Regions from separate parts of the Shimia sp. MMG029 genome, predicted to be linked through region 1. Evidence: riboswitches for the same ligand, from Rfam matches in the RefSeq annotation. Region 1 holds a riboswitch; each other region holds the start of a gene.
The links. A riboswitch is a leader RNA that binds a small molecule or an ion and turns the genes downstream of it on or off. The one in region 1 is predicted to bind cobalamin.
Positions count from the first base shown of each region.

Region 2: another riboswitch for cobalamin. It lies ahead of PJL69_RS17335 (aromatic ring-hydroxylating oxygenase subunit alpha); the one in region 1 lies ahead of PJL69_RS15980 (DUF1636 domain-containing protein).
Region 3: another riboswitch for cobalamin. It lies ahead of PJL69_RS06225 (DUF1636 domain-containing protein); the one in region 1 lies ahead of PJL69_RS15980 (DUF1636 domain-containing protein).

Region 1 is NZ_JAQJIM010000007.1:121,436-129,152, reverse strand. It holds gene PJL69_RS15990 (PAS domain-containing hybrid sensor histidine kinase/response regulator) at 1-2,243, shown strand, start outside; gene PJL69_RS15985 (methyl-accepting chemotaxis protein) at 2,275-4,386, opposite strand; cobalamin riboswitch at 4,650-4,852, shown strand; gene PJL69_RS15980 (DUF1636 domain-containing protein) at 4,955-5,365, shown strand; gene PJL69_RS15975 (ABC transporter ATP-binding protein) at 5,362-6,138, shown strand; gene PJL69_RS15970 (ABC transporter substrate-binding protein) at 6,166-7,119, shown strand; gene PJL69_RS15965 (FecCD family ABC transporter permease) at 7,120-7,717, shown strand, end outside.
Region 2 is NZ_JAQJIM010000008.1:165,734-173,450, forward strand. It holds gene nrdF (class 1b ribonucleoside-diphosphate reductase subunit beta) at 1-505, shown strand, start outside; gene PJL69_RS17315 (TIGR00730 family Rossman fold protein) at 509-1,111, shown strand; gene PJL69_RS17320 (nucleoside triphosphate pyrophosphohydrolase family protein) at 1,133-1,519, shown strand; gene PJL69_RS17325 (P63C domain-containing protein) at 1,840-2,829, shown strand; gene PJL69_RS17330 (hybrid-cluster NAD(P)-dependent oxidoreductase) at 2,914-3,993, opposite strand; gene PJL69_RS17335 (aromatic ring-hydroxylating oxygenase subunit alpha) at 3,998-5,221, opposite strand; cobalamin riboswitch at 5,330-5,533, opposite strand; gene PJL69_RS17340 (hybrid sensor histidine kinase/response regulator) at 6,059-7,717, shown strand, end outside.
Region 3 is NZ_JAQJIM010000001.1:1,298,138-1,305,854, forward strand. It holds gene PJL69_RS06205 (cobyric acid synthase) at 1-1,311, opposite strand, end outside; gene PJL69_RS06210 (Lin0512 family protein) at 1,315-1,659, opposite strand; gene PJL69_RS06215 (Lin0512 family protein) at 1,656-2,006, opposite strand; gene cobO (cob(I)yrinic acid a,c-diamide adenosyltransferase) at 2,006-2,623, opposite strand; cobalamin riboswitch at 2,665-2,881, shown strand; gene PJL69_RS06225 (DUF1636 domain-containing protein) at 2,959-3,342, shown strand; gene cobW (cobalamin biosynthesis protein CobW) at 3,339-4,436, shown strand; gene cobN (cobaltochelatase subunit CobN) at 4,443-7,717, shown strand, end outside.

The sequences.
Region 1 (7,717 bases):
TCAACAAGACAATCTGGTGGAACCGCAAGGCGCAGCACCTGCATGCGGTTGGAGAAGATTACCAACCCAATTTCGAAAACGCGTTTGAATTCTGCAGCCTAGACGATCGAACACACATTCGGAACATACTCAGCAACAGCATACAAAACGCAGTCCCCTGGCGTTTTGAATATACTGCGGAATTGCCTGGAGGGGACACCCTCCTGATCGAGAGCGAAGGGTACCCAGTTGTCGAAAACGGCAAGACCACAAAGCTCATCGGACGCTTTGCACGCAAAGAACTGGTGCTCAGTAAAACGCAGCTTTCCTCCTCTACCCTCCCCGACACATGGCGATACTTGAACGAGCTCACAGATCTGCATGCGGTTGTGGATGAGACAGCGATTTTGTCTGTATCTGATGCGAGTGGGAAAATTTTACGCGTCAACAAGAACTTGCTGCGCGTTTCTGGATACTCGGCCGATGAACTAATCGGACAGAACCACAACCTGATGAACTCAGGCTACCACAGCAAAGAGTTCTTTCAGCAAATGTGGGAAACCATTTCCTGTGGCAAAATCTGGCGCGGAGAGATCTGCAATCGCAGTAAGCAGGGAGAAACACTCTGGTTTGACACCATCATCTATCCGGTGACTGACACTATTGGGCGTCCTGACAAGTTTTTTGCTCTCCGATTTGATGTCACCGAGAAGGTACGTTCCAGCCGGCTCGTTTCCGCATTTTTTGACATTTCAAGTGCACCCAATTTCATATTGGACGACCACGGCTATATTCTGAAGGTAAACCCAGCCTTCTGCGCGGCGGCTGGGCACACCAAAAAAGATCTTCTGGGGCGCCACTTTAACAGCCTCGCGAATTCAGGTGATCGCAGCAAAGTCACCAAAGCCCTACGCAAGGCGCTTTTGGGCCGGAAATCAAACGCACTTCAGATCAGGTTGCACAGTCGACATGACAAACAGCGGATCATGGACGTCCATTTCAACCGTTTTGAGGGCCAGATCTTTGGGTCTGCAAACGACATAACTGAACAATTGGAACGCCAGCAATCACTCGCAGATGCCCGCAATACTGCGGAGGAGGCGAACCAGTCCAAAACCGCTTTCCTTGCGAACATGAGCCATGAGATCCGCACACCGCTCAATGCGATTGTGGGGATCACAGACGTTTTGAATAGAGACCCTGACTTAACGGCCAAGCAACAGGATCTTGTCAAAACGATTTACGAAGCGGGAGAGATGCTCGAAGACCTGCTTTCTGACTTTCTCGATCTCTCCAAGATCGAAGCTGGCAAGCTGACAATCGAATCCATCCCCTTTTGCCCAAGCGTGGAGGCGCAAGCCGCATTGCAGCTGCACATGCAAAAAGCGGAACGCAAAGGCCTCCGGTTTTCGCTTCAAGCCAATGCAAACACCGAAAATCTTGCTTTGGGTGATCCGCTTCGCTTGCGTCAGATCATTTCTAACCTCGCATCCAATGCTGTGAAATTTACCGACTGTGGTCAAATATCTTGCAGCCTGTCCGTGCAGAAAGCGGCCTTTGGCGAGAAACTCGTCTTTGAGATCGAAGACAGTGGCATTGGCTTTCCGACCAAAACCTCTGGCGCGGTGTTTGAGCGATACACGCAACAGCGAGAAACGGACAGCCGGACTCACGGCGGCACAGGGCTTGGCCTCGCGATCAGCGCCTCATTGGCCCACAAAATGGGGGGCACGTTGCGCGTGATTTCTGCCCCGGACGAAGGCACCATATTCACGCTTACACTCCCGCTTAGATCAGCCCTCTCAAAGGCACCGGTGCAACATCAACAGGCCGCAAAGCTCGAAGAGCTTGATTTGAGTGGGTGTCGGGTACTTGTCGCTGAGGACAGCAAAGTCAACCAAAAGGTGATCAGCCTCGTTCTCCAAAACTCAGATTGCGACATAACGTTTACATCCAATGGCGTTGAGGCGCTTGAGACCTTCAAAGAAGAGCCGAAGCCATTCGATTTGGTTCTCATGGATATGCGGATGCCCGTCATGGATGGGGAACAAGCCGTTCGCAACATGCGTGTTTTTGAAAGCGAAAACAAACGTGCCCGCACCCCAATCATTATGTTGTCAGCAAACGCCATGCCAAATAATGTAAAAGACGCGCTGACCGCGGGATGCGACGCCCATGTCGCAAAACCTGTGCGGCGGGGCATCCTGTTTCAAAAGATTGCGGAATGTCTGGATCTGACCAAAGGCGATCACGCAGGGGTCTGATGGCGCGCGCTTTCTGCGCGCCATCGCTGAATCACGCGGCATCACGATCAGGGTTGCGTGCTGTACCATCCAAGCTCAGCTTGAATTGAGACACCAGTCTTTCTAGTTCATTGGCTTCTTCTTTCAGCGTTGCGCAGGTTGCGCTGACGTCCTGCGCCATGACCGCATTGCGTTGGGTTGCTTCTTCGAGCTGAGACACACCCGTGTTGATTTCCCCCAGAGTGGCCGCCTGGCTTACGGTCCCATCCGCCAAGTTAGACACCAGTGCGGAAACGTGGCTCACACGGTTTACAATCACACCAAGCGCTTCTCCGGTTTCATTCACCAGCCCGACACCGTTGCTGACACTGGCTGTGCTTTCCCCAATCAGATCCTGAATTTCTCGCGCTGCACCGGAAGATTTTTGTGCCAGTGCACGTACTTCTGACGCAACCACCGCAAAACCGCTGCCTGCGGCGCCGGCCCTTGCGGCCTCAACACCCGCATTCAGTGCAAGCAAATTGGTTTGAAACGCAATATCGTCAATCACGCTGATTATCTGGGCGATTTGCTTGGACGACTCTGAGATCTTCGCCATCGCATTAACGGCTTCTTTCACGATCGCGCCGCTCTCTGTCGCGTCATTTTTCGCAGAGAGCGTGCTTTCTTGCACATCTTTTGCGCCAGAGGCAGCCGATTGAACGCTGGAGGTGATGCCTTCAAGCGCAGCCGCTGTCTGTTCCAGCGTACCAGCCTGATCTTCGGTGCGGCGCGACAGGTCATCTGAGGACTGGCTAAATTTGACCGTGCCTGATCGAATGCTGGAAGCCACATCAACAACATGCACAAGTGTTTCGTTTAGCTTGCCAACCGTTGCGTTGAAATCCGCCCTCAACCCCTCGTACTCCTCAGGGAAAGGCGTTTCAAAGTGGTGGGTAAGATTGCCTTCTGCCATCTCCCCGAGACCAAGGCGGATTTCGCCAACCACAAAGTCCTGTTCCTTTTTGCGCCGCTCTTGCTCCGCCTTAAGAGCCTCAGCATCGCGTCGCATTTGCAGGGTATCTTGCTTAAAATGATAGACGGCTTTTGACATTTTGCTCAATTCATCGCGGCCTTCAATACCTTCGACGAACACATCAAAGTTGCCGCTTGTGAACTCATTGATGACAGCGATCAGGTATTTGATACGTGCCACCATGCGCTCAAAGGAGAAAATAGCAAAGGACAGAACCAAGAGCATGACGCTCATTCCCAACCACATCATGCGATTGAATCTGGCATCTGCCGCCGCTTCGATTTCCAGCGTCAGATTTGCAATCTGCTCTACAAACCGCAATTCTTCCTCTCGCAGAATATTGATCCAAGCTGTTGATATTTTGAACCAATTGGGCGCGGTTAGCCCATCATAGTCTTGCAACTCATATCCTGATCGCACTGTTTCACGCGCTTTCTGGACCGCTTTGAATTCGGCGGTTTCGCGCAAGGCGGCCAGCCAACCTGCGTCGTCTAAGGCGCCGGAAGCTTCGAGCAAAAGCGCCCCCTGAGCGCCGCCAAGTTCAATAAACCGGTCATGCACAATGGTTGAGAAGCCGCCCCCAAGCCCGGTTGCGCCCATGGCGCGCTCCAGGCCTGCACTCTCTTTCGCTGATCCAATCAACACACGAGCGCTCAGCAGGGCCTGAACCTGACTGTGCGTGTCGCGCATGCCAGACGGGCGTGAAAAATCAATCAACTGATTGATTGTTTGCGTATAAAATGAGGCCATTTCTGGAACGCGAAGCTCCAGCCCATCCACCTGATCGCGCATCGATTCCAACTTGCTAAGACGCGTAGAAATCTCCGAAAGCAGCTCTGGCCGTTGCATGGCCAGCAAATCAATCTGCTGCTGAAAGCTCTCGATCGCGGCACTGGAGTGTTCACGCTGCTCTTTCAGCTCCGCTGGGAAATTCTTGCCTTGAGACGCGATGTAACCGGCAGAGTAGCCGCGTTCTTTTTGCAGTTCGTGTATCACATGGCCGACAACGGCGCCCTCTTGCGCACGCATTGTGGTATCGTGAGCACTTTCTACAACCGCACGCTGACTGGTTACATCGCCGTACATCAAAAACCCGGCGAGCGCAAAAATCGGTCCGATGACGAACAACATCACAATACGCAGTTTCATTGGGAGCACCTACTCGTCTGCATTTATAAGATGTAAGCTGAGTACACATACACGATTTAAGGCTGTGTAAATTGACACTGCTTTTTTGCTACACAAACCCGCATTCGTAGATGTCGACAGTCAAACGACTGTTTTTTGAGCACCACCTGCCTCACAGCAGTGCGCATTCCGAGCGATGGCAAAAGGCGGGTCTGTTCAACGACAATGGGCACAGAGCAGGTAGATTCCGACACGTTTGCCGATTGACAGAATCCTTAGAGTTTTACATTGATAACTTTGATGGTTTCCAGCCTGTGACCGGCTGGATGAAAAGGGAATACGGTGCGGCACACAATTGCCAATTCCGTAACTGCCCCCGCAACTGTAAGCGGTGTGCAACCTCCGATAGCCACTGGGCCAGCGCTCGGGAAGGTGGAGGGAGCCAGTCACCGCAAGTCAGGAGACCTGCCATCTTAACTGAAACTCAAACCGGGCGGGGTGTCTCGGAAGGAGGCCAAGATGGCTCAATCGGCTTACGCCGCTGACATGACTGGTTTTGTTCTCGCCCCGCGTTTTCGCGGAGGGCGAAATGAACGGAACTGTATCTCATCGAATGACGATTTGCACATCGTGCCGGCACACGGGCGAAACCTGCAACTCCGGCTATGCATTGATTGCGAAACTGCGCGCAGCGATCTCCGCTGCGGGTGACAGCATCGCCGATGACTTCGAAATTGCAGGCACGGCCTGCCTTGACGGTTGTGACCGCCCCTGCACTGTTGGCTATCACGCTACACGTACAGCCTCTTTCCTGTTTGGTGACATCACGCCAGAGGAAGATATAGACAGCCTCATGGATTTTGCAAAAGACTATGCAGCTCAGCAAGGCGATTGGTGCGTGTCCACCGGCCATCCCATAAAATTGCGCGACGACTCTACCCTGACACGCATACCCTGCGCGATCATGGCCATTGAAGACACATTGGAGCGCGTTTCATGACCTCCCCAACGTTGGACGTGCGCGATGTCACCTGGGCGCCGCGCAAGCGCGACCCCCTGCTGCTTGAGGCGACCAGCTTTAGCCTGAACAAGGGTGAGGTGATGGGCCTTGTTGGGCCAAATGGCGCCGGCAAAACCACGCTTTTGCGTCTGATATATGGCTATAACCGCCCTCTGTCCGGCGACATTCTGCTGGATGGCGAGTCGCTGCGCAAAATGGCGCCACGCGCGCTGGCCAAAAAGGTCGCCGCGGTCTTGCAAGAACAACCTTCTGACTTTGCGCTCACTGTGCGCGAAGTTGTTGCGCTTGGGCGGGTGCCACATCGCCTGGGCCTCTCCACTCCCGGACAACACGATGCGGAAGTGATAGAGGCGGCGCTCAAGCGGCTGCAGCTGCAAGATCTGTCACACCGCAGCCTCTCCACACTTTCCGGTGGCGAACGCCAGCGGGTGATGGTGGCGCGCGCATTGGCGCAAGAGCCGCAACTGCTGGTGTTGGATGAGCCGACCAACCACCTCGACATCCGCCATCAGCTGGAAGTGTTGCAACTGATCCGCGATCTGGATCTGACGATTGTCACATCGCTGCATGATCTCAATCTGGCAGCTGATGTCTGTGATCGCATTCTGATCTTAAAGAATGGCGCACCGAAGGGATTTGGCGCGCCTATGGAAGTTCTCAAAGACAGGCTGGTGTCCGACACCTTTCAAGTGCGCGCCCAGCGCGAACAGCTCAGCGTGAGCCAGAAAAACCATCTCACTTTCCAACTTTAACACCTCAATCTTCATCAAGGACCAACAATGAAAAAGAGCTCCCTCGCCCTCGGGCTGATCTTGGCAGCACAATCCGCTGCGGCAGAAACCACCGTGCAAAGCTGCGACCGCACCGTGACATTTGACACCCCGCCAAAAGCGGCCATTTCCAACGACGTGAACCTCACCGAAATGATGCTGGTTCTTGGCCTTGCGGATCGTATGGTCGGCTACACAGGTATTTCCGGCTGGAAAACACTGGACGCAGAGATGCGCGCCGGCGTGGAAGAGCTACCTGAGCTGTCTGCGAAATACCCCTCCAAAGAAGTTCTGGTTGGCGCTGACGCGGACTTCTTCTTTGCGGGCTGGAACTACGGCATGAAGGTTGGCGGCGAAGTCACCCCAGAAACGCTCGCGCCGTTTGGCATCGATGTGTACGAGCTGACCGAAAGCTGCATCCACATTGGCGACAAACCCAAAGTCAGCATGGATGACATGTACAATGACCTGCTGAATCTCGGCAAAATCTTCGCTGTGGAAGACAAAGCCACCGCACTCGTGGATGGCTACAAGGCGGAGCTTGCCGCGTTCACCGACTCTCTGGAAACCGCGGACGAGCCGCTGCGTGTGTTTGTTTATGACAGCGGCGAAGACACGCCGTTCACCGCAGGCCTCTATGCGATGCCAACAGCCATGATCGAGGCCGCAGGCGGCACCAACATCATGGACGACTTTGAAAAGAGCTGGGGCACCGTCACCTGGGAAGCCGTTGTGGAGCGCAACCCTGAAGTGGTTGTGATCGTGAACTACGGCAATGTGACCGCCGAAGAAAAGCGCGCCTTTATGATGAACAATCCGGCCTTTGCAGAGCTCGATGCGGTGAAAAACGACCGTTTCGTTGTGCTGGAATATGTCGAAGCGACCCCTGGCCCACGCAACATCAAAGCTGTGAAGAAACTGGCTGAAGGTTTCTGGGGCTCCGAAGGCGCGGCCAGCAACTAAATGAGCAAAGGCACCTCCCAATCTAAAGCCACCCTTTGGATCGTTCTCCTGGGCAGCCTCGCCGCATTGGGAGCGTCCTTGTCTTTCGCAATCTCGGTGGGCGCAATTTCTGTGCCCATCGAAACGGTTTGGGGCATATTTGCACAAAAAACCGGCCTCTGGCCCGTGGAACCAACATGGTCTAAGGGGCGCACAGCCATTGTCTGGGAAATCCGTTTTCCACGCGCCTTGCTGGCCGTGATGGTCGGTGCGGGGCTCGCCATAGTCGGCGCAACGTTGCAGGCTGTGACGCGCAACCCGCTGGCGGATCCACATCTGCTTGGCATTTCTTCGGGTGGCGCCTTTGGGGCCATTCTGGCGCTGTTACACACCGGGCTGTTTCTGGGTCTGCTCACTGTGCCCGTGATGGCGTTCCTCGGTGCGCTTGTCGCGACGCTCGCTGTACTGGCAGTATCCAAATGGGCCGGAGCGACCAGTGCGGACCGACTGGTGCTGACCGGTGTGGCCATCTCTTTTGTAATCATGGCCTGCGCGAACATTCTTATCTTTCTGGGCGATCCGAAGGCACATCACACTGTGGTTTTCTGGATGCTAGGCG
Region 2 (7,717 bases), on a different contig from region 1:
GATTGCGTCGGTGTTTCTGGAAAGCTTCCTGTTCTATTCCGGCTTCTATCTGCCGATGTACTGGTCGAGCCGCGCCAAGCTCACCAACACCGCTGATCTGATCCGTCTGATCATTCGTGATGAAGCGGTGCATGGCTACTACATCGGTTACAAATTCCAGCGCGGATATGAGCAGCTGGATGAGGCGGGCCAGCAGGAGCTGAAAGACTATGCCTTTGGCCTGATGTTTGAGCTCTACGGGATTGAGAACCAATACACCGAAGAGCTTTATGACGAGCTGGGCCTCACTGAGGATGTGAAAGTCTTCCTGCATTACAACGCCAACAAAGCCCTGCAGAACCTCGGCTTTGAAGCGCTGTTCCCGCCGGAAGTGTCTGAGGTGAACCCCGCCATTCTGGCCGCCCTCAGCCCGGATAGCGAAAACCACGACTTCTTCTCCGGCTCCGGCTCTTCTTATGTGATCGGCAAAGCGGTCGCGACCGAAGACGAAGACTGGGATTTCTAAGGCGTGACGCTCAATACAATCTGCGTGTTTTGCGGATCGGCCTCTGGCAACGACCCTGCATTTTTGCAAGGTGCAACAGAGGCCGGTGCCGCACTGGCGGCGCGTGATCTGACGCTGGTATACGGCGGCGGCAAAGTCGGTCTGATGGGCGCTGTCGCCGACGGGGCGATGGCCGGGCAAGGCCGTGCGATTGGCGTGATGCCCCAGCATCTTGTGGCGCGCGAGATTGCGCACAGGGGCCTGAGCGATCTGATCGTTGTGGACACGATGCACGAACGCAAAGCCAAGATGAGCGAAATGGCGGATGGCTTTCTAGTGCTGCCGGGCGGCGCCGGGACGCTGGAAGAAGCGTTTGAGCAATGGACCTGGGCGCAGATCGCCGTGCATGAAAAACCCATCGGGTTTTTAAACATCAATGGGTATTTTGACTCCATGCTGCGCATGGTCGACGACATGGTCGCGGCGGGCTTCATCAATGCGCGCTATCGCGAGATGCTGATTGTGGAGCCTGATCCCGGAGCGATCCTAAACAGATTTGCGGCCTATACGCCGCCCGCCCGCAAAACCTATGAGACGGCACAGGCGGTCTCTGACATATCGAACTGACACCCAAGACAGGGCATTCCAATGGCCAAAGACACGCTTTCGATTGTACGCGAATGGCACGAGGCCTTTGATGTGCCCGTGGTGGACGCGCCCAGCATTCCCAAAACCCGCGCAGAGATGCGGCTGGCGATCCTTGAGGAAGAGGTGGCGGAGCTGCGCGAAGCTGTGGAAGCGGGGGATATGGTCGAGGTGCTCGATGCGCTGTGTGACATTCAGTATGTGCTGGATGGCACCTTTCTGGAGTTTGGCCTGCATGGGGTCAAACAAGCGGGTATGGAGGAGGTGCATGCCTCCAACATGTCCAAACTCGGGGCGGACGGCCGCCCGGTGCTGCGCGCAGATGGCAAGGTGCTCAAGGGGCCGGATTTCCGCCCGCCCGATCTGGGGCAGTTTTTGAAGGACGGGTGAGGTTGGTGTGATGCGACGGAAGGTGAGGAGGTTGGGAGCCCTATTGGCTATGCTAAAGTTGGCCACAATCACACTACTATCATTCATCCTGCTAGCGAGTTTGTTAGCCATATTGCGCATGCAAACGGTATTGAGAGCTTCCGGCCGGTTCTTCAGCGCGGGTATACCAGCATTTATCACTTATGAGTGCCAAGCATTTGCACCGTTATGTGAAAGAGTTTTCCTTGCACCATAACACGGCACAGATCGGCAAACTGACTTCTTCGAAGTTACAACCGAGCGCATGGTCAACAAACGATTCATAAAAAAAGGACTTATTGATGGCTAAAAATAAAGACGAAATCTCAAAATTTCCCGGCAACCTTGATAGCGTCGTAAGTACCGTTGTGGATAGCTCGACTACCAACAATGACGTGCTGGACGCCGTTTACAGCGGTCAATTGCCTATCGCTGATATTGAACTTGATTGCGCTGTTCTCGATGGAGGTGTTCGAGTTCTATCTGAGCGGGCGGTGCACCGCGCTTTCGGCAGCAAGAGAGGTGGTTCCCATTGGAAACGGATGAAAGAAAATGAGGACGGCGCCAACCTTCCTTCATTTTTATCAGCAAAGAATTATTCGGAATTTATTTCCAGAGACTTAGAGGCGGCGTTAAGAACGCCAGTAACCTATCGAGCAAATAGTGGCGCTACGCCCGCAAACGGGATCAGGGCGGAGCTACTTCCGGAGATTTGTGGTGTAATTCTTTCGGCGCGCCGGCATGGCAAATTACACCCATCTCAACAGCATTTGGCGATACAGGCCGAAATCTTGATGGAAGCATTCGCCAAGGTCGGGATCATAGCGCTTGTTGATGAGGCAACCGGCTATCAAGTCGATAGATCACATGATGCGCTACGGCTTCTTCTCTCAAAGTACATCGCGCAAGGCTTGCAAAAATGGTTAAAGACTTTCCCGGACGCTTTCTTTGCGGAGTTGGATCGACTCTACGGGAATGACACTAGCCATGGTAAGCGCCCTCAGTACTATGGGGGCTTTATCAACAAGTACGTCTACAACCCGATTGAAAACGGCTACGTTAAGCAAGAGCTAGACAAGTTGAATATTGATGATGACGGAAAACGGCGCGCACGTTTTCACCAATGGCTGAGTGATGAAGGTAGAAATATGCTCATTCACCAGATTGGCCGGGTACAAGGGTTGATGGAAATGTGCGTTGACATTGATAATTTCAAAACTGCCGCTCAAAAGCAGAAAAATGTTTCGGTTGCTCCATATCTATTTGATGAGATGAACAAGATTATTGATTAAAAAATTGGCGCCCAGTGCTGGCGCCAATCCAAAATCGGCTAGCTAGTTAGATATAGGCCCCTTTCTTTGTATCTTTGCGCTGGCTCAGACCTCTACTGCCACTTTTCCAATCGGGTTGGAGCAGCAGGCGAGGATGTAACCGGCTTCGATGTCGTCGTCCGAAATGCCGCCGTTGTGGACCATATGCACCTCGCCTTCGGTCTTTTTGACCTTGCAGGTGCCGCAGACGCCGAAGGTGCAGCCTGAAGGGATGTTGAGCCCGACCGAGCGCGCAGCGGCGAGCACGGTTTCGGTTTCGGCAACTTTCGCGGTGACGTCAGAGGTGGCGAAATGGATTTCCGCCTTGCTGTCCTCATCGGGCACCACGTCATCCAGCGCGGGCTGTTCGGCTTCGGTTTCCACCGGCGCGCCGAAGCTCTCCTGATGGTAGTTGTCCATGTCAAAGCCCAGTCCGGCGAGCGCTTCGCGCACCGCGGTCATGAACGGCTCCGGCCCACAGCAATAGACCTCCCGCTCCAGATAATCCGGCGCCATCAGGCCCAGCATCAGCTGGTTGAACTGGCCCAGATAGCCGGTCCAGGGCGCGTAGGGGTCTGCCTCTTCGACGACAAACTTCAGATCCAGTCCGGGGGTGCGGCTGGCCATCTGTTCGAGCCGTTGGCGGAAGATGATCTCTGAGGGGCGTTTGGCGCAGTTGATGAAGACCGCGTCAAGCTCTTGCCCTTCATCCCACATGCAGGTGGTCATAGACATCATCGGTGTGATGCCGGAGCCTGCGGAGATAAACAGATATTTCTTGGCGCGGCTTTGGGCGTTGGTGAACAGTCCGGCGGGGCCAATCGCCTTGATCCGCGTGCCCGGGCGCAGATTGTCCAGCATCCAGCGTGTGCCGATGCTGTCCTCCTGCGCCTTGGCAGTGATGGTGATCGAACGGGGGCGCGACGGGGACGAAGAAATTGTGTAGGTGCGATGCACCACGCCCCCCGGCTGGCCGGGTGCGGGGATTTCAAGTGTCAGAAACTGTCCCGGCTCATAAGCGAACAGCGCACCTGACGGGGCCCGGAACGAAAAACTGGCGGTGTTGGGCACTTCGGGCACAACTGTCACGCATTCCAGCGGCTCGCTGTCATTCCAAGTTGCGGGTGCTGACTGAAGATCTTTCATCCTATCACTCCGCTGCTACGGCTTCTGGGGCCAGTCGCTTGCTCAATGTCGCGCAATACCACTCGACAAATTGGATCACGCCGGATTCCTGGGTTTGTGAGTAGGGGCCTGGTACATAGGCGGGGCTGTTGATGCCCTGCTGGTTGTCCTCAACCACCTGCCGGTCCTCATCATTGGTGGCCATCCAGACTTCGGTCAGGCGCTTCAGATCATAGTCCACGCCTTCCACCGCGTCTTTGTTGACCAGCCATTTTGTGGTGACTTCGGTTTCCGTCGGGCTCACCGGGGTCACACGGAACACAATTGAGTGGTCCGCAAGGAAGTGGTTCCATGTGGTGGGGTAGTGAAATTTCAGCAAGGCACCCGCGTCCGCAAATGGCGCACGTCCCAGCCAGCGGCGCACGGCGGATTTGGCATCCAGAGTGTAGCTTTCTGCGCCTTCTTTCAGGGGCATCCGCGCCAATCGGTATTGCCCGTCGTCGTGCAGATAGAATTGGGAGGGCAGCCCAGCCGCCTCGCAGCGATCAAAGTGGGCCTGCATCTCTGCCGGTGTTTCACCGCCTTCGATCCCGGTGATGGCCGGATCATCCGGAAAGGTGCGGCAGAGGGACGGGTGGTTGCCGCCGCAGTGATAACATTCTCGGTTGTTTTCCCACACCAGCTTCCAATTGCCGTTTTCGACAATCGTGCTCTCAAACGCCACTTTGGCATTGCCCAGATCATGCGGCTCCAGATAGGGGCGCGCCGTGTTGGCAAAAGTGTCAAAATCCGGCGCTTCCTCCGCCAGACAAATATAAACCAGACCGGCAAGCTCCCGGCAGTGCACGGTTTTCAGCCCATGTTGTTTCGGATCAAACTCCGGGCCCATATCCCGTGCCCACAGCAAAGAGCCATCAAGTTCATAGGTCCATTGATGGTAGGGGCACACAAGTTTGGGCGCATGGCCTTTGGCCGCCTTGCAAATCACCGAGCCACGATGGCGGCAGGTGTTGTGAAATGCGCGGATCTGATCATCTGCGCCGCGCACAATGATCACACGATAGGTGCCAACGTTATAGGTCACATAGCTGCCGGATTTCTCCAGCTCACAGGCGGGAATGGCAAACAGCCACTCGCGATAATGGATGGTTTCCAGATCTGTTTGGAATATGTCAGCGTCGTTGTAGAAGGCTTGCTCAAGGGCGCGCCCTGGCTGACGATGGGCCAATAGGGTTTGAATGTTCTTCACTTCTGGCTCTCCTGCCGCACCCCGCGGCGTTGCTTGAGCGAGTGACAAAGGAGAGCCCAGCAACCGTGACCGGATCACGCCTGCAACACAGCCCCCACCGCCACCCGCGGTTTGACATAATGCAAGGCTGGTTTCCGGACTCAGAAGCGGCTTTCACCCGGTGTCGGCACCTTCCCGGGACGATGATCCCAGTGGTCGCTTGCCGAACCTTTCCTTCTTTACCGTTGCGGGGGCAGTGCCGGAATTTCACCGGCTTCCCAATTCTCCACCCTCTCTGTGCGACAGGGCGGCACCTCACAATTCTGGAGTATGGGAACAAATCTCGGCGTGCTAAGAGCTTTACGACATTTTCGAAAACAAATCAGACATTTCCATTTCAGCCAAAAGTTGCAAATTAAGCTGACCATTGGCCAACGCTCCAATCAGCGGGCCCAGCCTTTGCACAATCGGTATCCTTCGGCAAAAAAGAAAGCCAGATCGCGCAGGCTCATGCAAAAATTAACCTGCTATTTTCGTTCCGTAGGTAAGCTCAGGCGCACGGATGCTGACTTTCGGACAGGGGTGTATAACCTCTTTGGATAGGTAGCGTTTGTGGGTGGTTTTAAGTATCAAGGCGGGGCTTGCTTTGTCCGCACATTCCTTGGTTGAAATGCCAGTGAATTGTTCGCAGGGCGCAAGCGGTACCCTTGATTGGTGGGCAGAACGCCGATCTGACGCAAAAGGTGTCAGGCGGTTTGGCTTTGTGGAAAACCTATGCAGAAGGCCAGTGTTGCGCCTTTGGTTTTCACTGCGTGTCCTGCAGTGCGTGTGTTGGGTTCGGTTTGCCTGAATGACGAAATGAGTGAAGGTTTTCGTGTCATGGAATGTGCACACGCGGATAGGCAAGATCTTGATATCATCGTTGCGCAACAGGCGGATCGACTGGCGACGGCCATGTGGATTTATGATTTCGATCACTTCCGCGTCGTCTGGGCCAATGCGGCTGCGCTGCGGATATGGAATGCCGACAGCATAGAGACGCTCAGCGCGCGCGATCTGAGCACAGATATGTCAGAGACAGTGCGCGCACGCCTGGCCCAGTATCGCATCGACCTCGCAGATCCTGATCTGACCCTGAATGAGACCTGGACCCTATATCCAGAGGGCAAGCCCCAGCACATGAACGTGTCTCTGCATGGGGTCACTTTGCCAGATGGGCGTATCGCAATGATGTGCGAAGCGGTCACCGATGCGCAGCGCACACCAACCACAATCCGCAGTGCCGAGGCGCTGCTGCACACGCCTGTTGCGATCTCTCTGTATAGAGACAGCGGAGAGGTGTTGTATCAGAATCCCGCAGCGCGGGAAATTTACGACTCCAAACAGCCGTTTTTTGCTCGTTTCACAGACAACGACCTCGCGACCGAACTCCAGAATTCTCTGTCAGTTGGGCAGGATTCCCGAAACGTTGCGCGTGTGAAAACCGAACGCGGGGAACGTTGGCATGAAATCATCGTTCAGAAGCGCATCGATGCGGTGGACGGTGGTGTTGTGCTGCTGGTCAGCGAAACCGACGTGTCGGTGATGAAAAAGGCAGAGGAGCGGGCCGAAGCGGCAGACCGCGCCAAAACCGAATTTCTGGCGGTGATGAGCCATGAAATCAGAACGCCTTTGAACGGAATTATTGGCACCGGAGATTTGCTCGCGGATACCGCGCTCGACCCGGAGCAAAACGCATTTGTGTCGACGATCAACAGCTGTGGGGAGTCGCTTCTGGCAATCATCAACGATATCTTGGATCTGTCCAAACTGCGGGCAGGGCAGATGACTGTGCACCCACATCCCTTTGCCTTGTCTGAGGTGTTTGAAAACGCAGGGGCATTGATGGCCGCGCGCGCCGCAGAGAAAGACCTGGATCTGACCGTGCGTGTGGACCCGTCTGCCCCCAAGACCATTGTGGGGGACGCCGGGCGGATCAATCAGGTGGTGCTCAACCTTGTCAGCAATGCGATAAAATTCACCGATGCGGGCTCTGTGCATGTTGACGTCAGCGTCGACACGAACCCAAAGCTGACCACACCGCGTTTGCAGTGCCGTGTTCAGGACACCGGCTGTGGCATCGCAGAAAAACATCTGGATCGTGTGTTTGATGAATTCGCGCAGGTCGACGACGCTTATAACCGTGGTCATGGTGGCACCGGGCTCGGTCTTGCGATCTGCGCAACGCTGATCGATCTTATGGGCGGCGATATCTCTGTAGACAGCGCATTGGGCACTGGGTCGACCTTCTCCTTCGACATCCCAATAGAGTTCAGCGATCAGGGTGATCTGACGCATCCTGCTGTGGACGCGCTTGTGGGACGCTCGGTGTTGGTTATTGATCCAAATGACATACGCCGCGCCATTTTGACGGAACTCTTGGAGAGTTGGGGCATGGCGTGTCATGTCGCGCCTGCCAACAAATGCCAAAACGATGCGCCGCAAAAGCAGTTTGATTTTGTAATCGCTGATGAGGCG
Region 3 (7,717 bases), on a different contig from region 1:
GCGAAACCCATCGTCGCGGAACATGCCGTGCAGATAGCTCCCGGCCACCTGCCCTCCGGCTGACACAGCCCCCTCATCGCGCCCGTCCACCTGCGCAAAGGGTCGCGTCCGATCCGGCCCATCCGTGCGCCCGATGTGGATTTCATAGCCCCGAAACGCCTCACCGGAGGCCACATGCACCGCCTCCGTTTCCGTCAGACGTTTGTCCGGTGTCATCACTGTTTCCACATCCAAAAGCCCAAGCCCTTCGGTTTCGCCAGCAGGCCCTTCGATACCCTCCGGATCCTTCACGACCGCGCCAAGCATTTGATATCCGCCACAAATCCCAAGCACATGCCCACCGCGCCGCACATGCGCGGCGAGATCAACATCCCAGCCCTGCTCCCGCAGAAACGCCAGATCGCCCCGGGTCGATTTGCTGCCCGGAATGATCACCACATCCGCATCGCCGGGGATCGGCTCCCCCGCGCGCAACATGGTCAGCGACACGCCCGGCTCCTGCGCCAGCGGGTCCAGATCGTCGAAGTTCGCAATCCGAGAGAGCCCCAGACAAACCACTTTCAAACCGCCATCACGCTCGGCATTCTTGATGTCCAGCGCATCCTCGGCAGGCAATTTCCACGCCTCCCCGAAATAGGGCAACACCCCAAAACCGGCCCAGCCTGTGGTCTCTTTGATCAGGTCGTAACCGTCATCAAACAGGCTCGGATCACCGCGAAACTTGTTGATCAGGAAGCCCACAACCAGCGCTGCGTCCTCCTCGGAAATCACCGCCTGCGTCCCGACAACTTGCGCAATCACGCCACCCCGGTCGATGTCACCGGCCAGCACCACAGGCACCTCTGCGGCCTGTGCAAAGCCCATATTGGCGATATCTCCGGCCCGAAGATTGACCTCCGCCGGGCTGCCCGCGCCCTCAACAATCACCAGATCACTTTTTGATTTCAGCCGGTTAAAGCTCTCAAGCACCGCCTCAAGCAACTGCGGCTTGAACTTGGCATACTCCCGCGCCTTCACCGTGGTCAGCCGCTTTCCCTGCACCACCACCTGTGAGCCCACATCGGTTTCCGGCTTCAAAAGCACTGGGTTCATGTCCACAGTCAGCGCCTTGCCGCAGGCCAGCGCCTGCAACGCTTGCGCCCGGCCGATCTCGCCGCCATCAGAGGTCACAGCCGCGTTGTTGGACATGTTCTGCGGCTTAAACGGTGCCACAGACAGACCCCGACGCGTCGCCGCCCGGCACAACCCCGCCACAAGCATCGACTTGCCAACGTTGGAGCCTGTGCCCTGAATCATAATCGCTTTGCCCATGGCTCAGCCCTGTTTTGGGAGGAAGGCCTCCACCGCCGCAGAGGCGATGACAAGCACGTTTCCGTCATCGGGATTTGTCACATTCATACCCCCAAAGACCGCTTTCACCTCCGCGCGCCCGCGTGGCAAACGCGCAACCAATGCGTCACAATCCACTTGCTCCGGGTCTTGGACGCCGACTGTCACCTGCACACGCATCTCTTTGGGATCTTTGCCTAAAGCGGCAAACATCGGGATCGAAGAATGGCGAATCGCATCCTCGATCGCACGGGCCGCAGCCTTGGTGTAATCCTGCCCGTATTGGTCGTTGCCCATGCCCATTTCGATGATGAAACGCTGCTCGCTCATGCCGCGACCTCCACATCCAAAGCCACCGAAATCGCCACATTGGACATCACCGTAGGGTTGCCCCCATCATTGCGCGGCACGTCCAGCCCGCCTTTGACCGGCACAACTGTGACCTGCCCATAAGGGAAGATCGCCGCAATCACCGCGGTGTCAATCTGCTCCGGTTGCTGCACCGCCACCTCAACGGTGATGATCATCTCTGATTTGTCCTTGCCGAACAACTCCGCCAGATTGATCGAATTGTGCCACAGCGCGTCTTTCACAGCCCGGCTCGCCGCCTCGGTGTAGTCCTGACGGCGCAGCGAAGAGCCCATGCCAAATTCGGTGAGAAGGCGTTTGATCGCCATCAGAACTCCACCCCCGCCTGCGCTTTGATGCCATCGCGGAACGGATGTTTCAGCAGGGTCATCTCCGTCACCAGATCGGCGGCCTCAATCAGCTCCGGCTTGGCATTGCGTCCAGTCAAAAGAACGTGAGTCATGTCCGGCTTTTCGCTCAGCAGAAAATCGACCACCTCGTCGATATCCAGATAGTCGTTGCGCAGCGCGATGTTGATTTCATCCAGCATCACAAAGCGATTTGCCGGATCACGGATCAGCTCTTTAGCAAGCTCCCAGCCCGCCTGCGCTTTGGCAATGTCACGCTCACGATCCTGCGTCTCCCAGGTAAACCCTTCCCCTGAAACGTGAAATTTCACCTCATCTTTGAAGTGCGTGCGCAGAAAATCTCTCTCTCCCGTCGCCCAGGTCCCCTTGATAAACTGCACCACGGCGACGGGCATGCCATGCGAAATACAGCGCATGATCATACCAAACCCAGACGAGCTCTTGCCCTTGCCCGGCCCGGTGTGGACCATGATGAGGCCCTTTTCCTCGGTCTTGGTGGCCATCATACGGTCCCGCGCTGCCTTGATTTTCGCCATCTTGGCCTTGTGGCGTTCGTTCTGATCCGTGTTTTCAGACATTCGTGCCTCTCCGTTCCCGCTTGACTTGGCCGCAATCATTGCCCATTCGAGGTGTCGTTGGTTCCTGCTCCCTCGGGGCAGGTGAAAAGGGAATGTGAAACGGGTCCGACGTCAAGGCCCAAAGCGCAGCCGCCCCCGCGACCGTGACCGGAGAGGTCCGCCACAGCCACTGGAGCGATCCGGGAAGGCAGGAGGGCCACCAGAGCGCAAGCTCTGAAATCTGCAAGCCGGGAGACCTGCCAGCGGAGAAGACATAAACCGGACGGGGTGTTTCGGTGTTGGGCTCTCTTTATGATGTCCCGTGTGCCCCCGTCCCTGCGAAGGGACCAAAACTGATGGCTGATGCATCCGCTCCAGTCGACCTGCTTGTCTGCACCACCTGCCGTGCAGGTCAGCCCACCGACATTGAAGGGCCACGCCCCGGCACCCAGCTGTTTGAAGCCCTCAGGGCGTCAGATTTGCCGGACAACGTGACTGTGAAAGGCGTGGCATGCTTTTCCAACTGCGACTCTGGCTGCTCGGTCACCATTCGTGGTGGCGATGAACGCTGGACCTACGTCTATGGCAATTTCACTGGCGCAGACGACGCGGAGCTGGTTGCCGAGGGCGTGACCAAATACGCCGAAACCGTCGATGGGCTGGTGCCTTGGCGTGAACGCTCGACCCACTTCCGCAAAAACTGCATTGCACGCATTCCCCCACTGGAGATCCCTGAATGAGCACTCTTGAAAAACTTCCCGTCACCGTCATCACCGGCTTTCTGGGATCCGGCAAAACAACGCTGGTGCGCAACCTCATGACAAAGCCGCAGGGCAAACGCCTCGCAGTAATCGTGAATGAATTTGGCGATGTTGGCGTGGATGGCGAGATCCTGAAATCCTGCGCAATTCCGGACTGCCCAGCGGAAAACATCATGGAGCTGGCGAATGGCTGCATCTGCTGCACCGTGGCCGATGATTTCATCCCCACGATCGAAGCCCTGATGAACCTTGAGACCCGCCCAGAGCACATCCTGATTGAAACCTCTGGCCTGGCCTTGCCAAAACCGCTGCTGAAGGCGTTTGACTGGCCCGATATCCGCTCCAAGATCACTGTGGACGGCGTGATCGCTCTGGCTGATGCGGAGGCTGTCGCCGATGGCCGCTTTGCAACTGATGTGGCTGCTGTGGATGCGCAGCGCGAAGCGGATGAAGGTCTGGATCACGAAACCCCTCTGTCTGAGGTGTTTCTCGATCAAATCAACTGCGCCGACATCGTGCTTTTGACAAAACCTGACCTCGCAGGCCCCGAGGGCGTTGCCAAGGCCAAAGAGATCGTCCTGTCAAAAGCACCCCGCGCCCTGCCGGTGGTTGAAGTGGCTGAAGGCGATGTAGACCCGCGTGTGATCCTTGGTCTGGAAGCCGCCGCAGAAGACGATCTGGAGGCCCGCCCTTCCCATCACGAAGATCATCATCACGCGCATGATCACGACGATCACCATCATGACGACGACCATCACCATGATCACCACCACGACCACAATCACGATGCTTTCAACAGCATTGTCGTGGATGTGCCTGAACAATCCGATCCTGCGGCTTTTGCTGCCAAGATTGAAAAAATGGCCAAAGATCTCAACATTCTGCGCGTCAAAGGCTACGCCGCGGTTGAAGGCAAACCGATGCGCCTTTTGGTGCAGGCGGTGGGCGCACGCGTGCGGCATCAGTTTGATCGCCCATGGAAGGCCGAAGAAGGCCGTCAGGGCCGGATGGTCGTGATTGCTGAACATCATGACGTAAATGTGGATGCGATCCACGCAGCTCTGGTAGACTAAACTGCCATGCATGTAGTCTTTCGCGAAAGCCATGGCCTTGATGAGGCCGAAACCCCGATGGATCTGGGCCAGTCCCCGGCCGATCTGGTGGTGCTGTCTTTTTCTGACAGCGACCTTGGGGCTTTCGCGGCAGGCTGGCACCGCAGCAATGGCGATCTGCCAACGCTGCGCCTTGCCAATCTGACAGCGTTGAAACACCCGCTGTCAGTCGACACCTATATTGACCAAACGCTGTCTGGCGCCAAAGCCATCCTTATCCGTCTGATTGGCGGCATTTCTTACTGGCAATACGGCATTCAACAGGTGCAGGCCCTTGCAGCGGAAAAGGACATCGCCCTAGCGGTGCTGCCCGCAGATGGCCGCCCTGACACACGATTGGATGAGGTGTCCACCCTCCCGGTGTCCACTCTGCACCGCCTGACGCATCTTTGCGACACCGGCGGCGCCATTGCCGCACAGGCCGCTTTGGCACAACTCGCCCTGTCTGCAGGGCTTTATGCCAAGCCGGTCATGGGCTCCAAAGCCCTGCCGGATCACGGCGGCTGGACGCCTGAGACGGGCCTATCTGATCCTCTTGCTGCGCGCGATCCTGCAAAACCACTGATTGCCCTGACCTTTTATCGTGCTTACGTCAGTTCCGCCGACACCGCGCCAATTGAGGCCATGTTTGAGGAGTTTCGCGCACGAGGTTTTGATGTGGTGGGCCTGTTTGCCCCTTCCCTCAAAGTGCCCGCATCGGCCGCATGGCTAGCCGAAACCCTGCGCACCCTTGCACCTGCCGCCATTGTGAATGCCACGTCGTTCTCCGGCAAAGGGGCCGATGGCACCTCGCCTTTGGACGCCACCGAAGCACCCGTTTTTCAGGTGGCGCTGGCCACCTCCCGCAAAAAAGCCTGGGCAGAGGCAGAACGTGGCCTCGCGCCTTCTGACCTCGCCATGCATGTGGTTCTGCCTGAAGTGGATGGCCGCCTCTTTGCCGGCGTCGCCTCATTCAAGGAGCCGGGCAAAAAGGACCCGGCACTGGAATACTCTCGCTTTGCCCACCGCCCCGTGCCAGAGCGGATCATGGCAATTGCCGACAAGGTCGAGGGTTGGGTGCGTCTTGCGCAAAAGCCCAACGCAGAAAAACAACTCGCTTGTGTGCTCTCCACCTACCCCGGCAAAGACTGGAACATGGCCCACGCGGTTGGGCTGGACCCGCTCGCAAGTGTTGAGGCGATCCTGTCTGACTTTGCCGAGGATGGTTTTGAAACCGGTCACGCCGACAGCGCACTGGCGGACGCGCTGCTGGGAGAACCCCTCACATGGTCGCTGGCGGAATATAAGTCCGCGCTCAGCACCCTGCCGCAGGCACTGCAAGAGGATCTTGCCACCGCATGGGGCGCGCCAGAGGATGATCCCACCGTCGCAGGCGATGCCTTCACCTTCAAGGCCACAAAACGCGGCAACATCCTGATCGCGTTGCAACCAGAGCGCGGCACCGATCAGCTGCGAGAAGACGAGTACCACGATCTTTCCCGCGTGCCGCGCCATTCCTATGTGGCTTTCTATCTCTGGCTCCGGCAGACACAGTGTGTTGACGCGCTACTACATATTGGCGCCCATGGTACGCTTGAATGGCTGCCCGGCAAATCTGTTGCCTTGTCTGAAGCCTGCTGGCCCGAAGTGCTGATTGGCAACGTACCGGTGATCTACCCGTTTATCGTGAACGACCCCGGCGAGGCCGCACAAGCCAAGCGTCGCATCAACGCGCTCACATTGGGGCATGTGCCGCCGCCGCTCAAAGCCAGCGCAACACCGCAGCGTTTTGCGCGTCTGGAAACGCTTCTGGATGAGTTCTCCAATGCGGACGGCCTAGATCCCAAGCGCCGGGACCGGCTGCAATCTGACATTAAGGGCGAGGCCGAAGCTCTTGGCCTAAAATCAGAACTTGGCCTTGATGACGTGACTTGTCTCGCCGAGACCATCACCCGCATCGACACTTTTGTTTGTGACATCAAGGAAAGCCAATTCGGCGACGGGCTGCATGTCTTTGGCCGCGCGCCAGAGCAGGCTGGCGCGTTTGATGCAGCCCCCTCTGCTCACGCAGAACGCGCCGCGCTCACCCGCGCCTTAGCAGGCAAACGCATTGAGGCAGGCCCCTCCGGTTCGCCCTATCGCGGACGCAAAGATGTGCTGCCCACGGGCCGCAATCTCTTCACCACCGACCCACGGTCTGTGCCCTCGCGTTCCGCCTATGCGCAGGGTGTGAAACTGGCCGAAGAGCTGGTGCGTCGTCATCTGCAAGAAGAAGGCGACTATCCCAAAAACCTGATTGTGGATCTCTGGGGCAGCGCCACCATGCGCACCGCAGGCGAAGAGTTTGCCATGGCGCTGCATCTCTTGGGCGCAAAACCTGTCTGGGACGAAGGCAGCGAGCGGGTCTCCGGCGTTGAAATCCTGCCCATCGCTCTGCTGGACCGCCCCCGGATTGATGTCACCCTGCGTGTCTCTGGTCTGTTCCGAGATGTCTTTCCAACGCTCTCCACCCTCTTTGGTCAGGCTGTCAAAGCTTTGGCAGAACGCGACGAAGCCGCCGACTGGAACCCATTCGCGGGCCGCATCACGGCCCCTCGCGTCTATGGCCCCGCGCCCGGCAGCTACGGCCTTGGCATGGGCCACGACATTGAAAATTACTCAGACGAAGGCCGCAAAGCCGCAGGCGAGGCTTGGCTCAACGCGTCCTCTTATGCTTTTGATGGCGACAAGATCACCAAAGACGCAGCTGGCATTCGCGCGCTGGTGGGCGCCGCAGACAGCTTTGTTCACCTGCAGGACATGCCGGAAACCGACCTCCTGCTGGCGTCTGATTATGCCACCCACGAGGCAGGCTTTGCCGCCGCGCAAAAGATCACCGGCGGCAATGCCAACCTTTATCATGTGGACAACACCAACCCGGAAAACCCCCGCGCCCGCAGCCTGACCGAAGAAATCGCGCGTGTGGTGCACGCCCGCGCCACCAACCCGGATTGGCTGGCTGGCATGATGCGTCACGGTTTCCGCGGCGGTGCCGAAATCGCCGCAACGCTGGAGCATATGGCCGCCTTTGCCAATCTGGCAGGTGCAGTGCCACCACAGCTGTTTGACGCCTATCATGATGCCACTCTTGGCGATGATGGCGTTGTCGATTTTCTACAAAAAGAAAACCCGCAGGCATTGGTCGCGATGCGAGATCGTTTCGCCGCGCTCTATGAGGCCGGGCTCTGGGTCACCCGCCGCAACTCCATTCTGGCGGAGCTTGA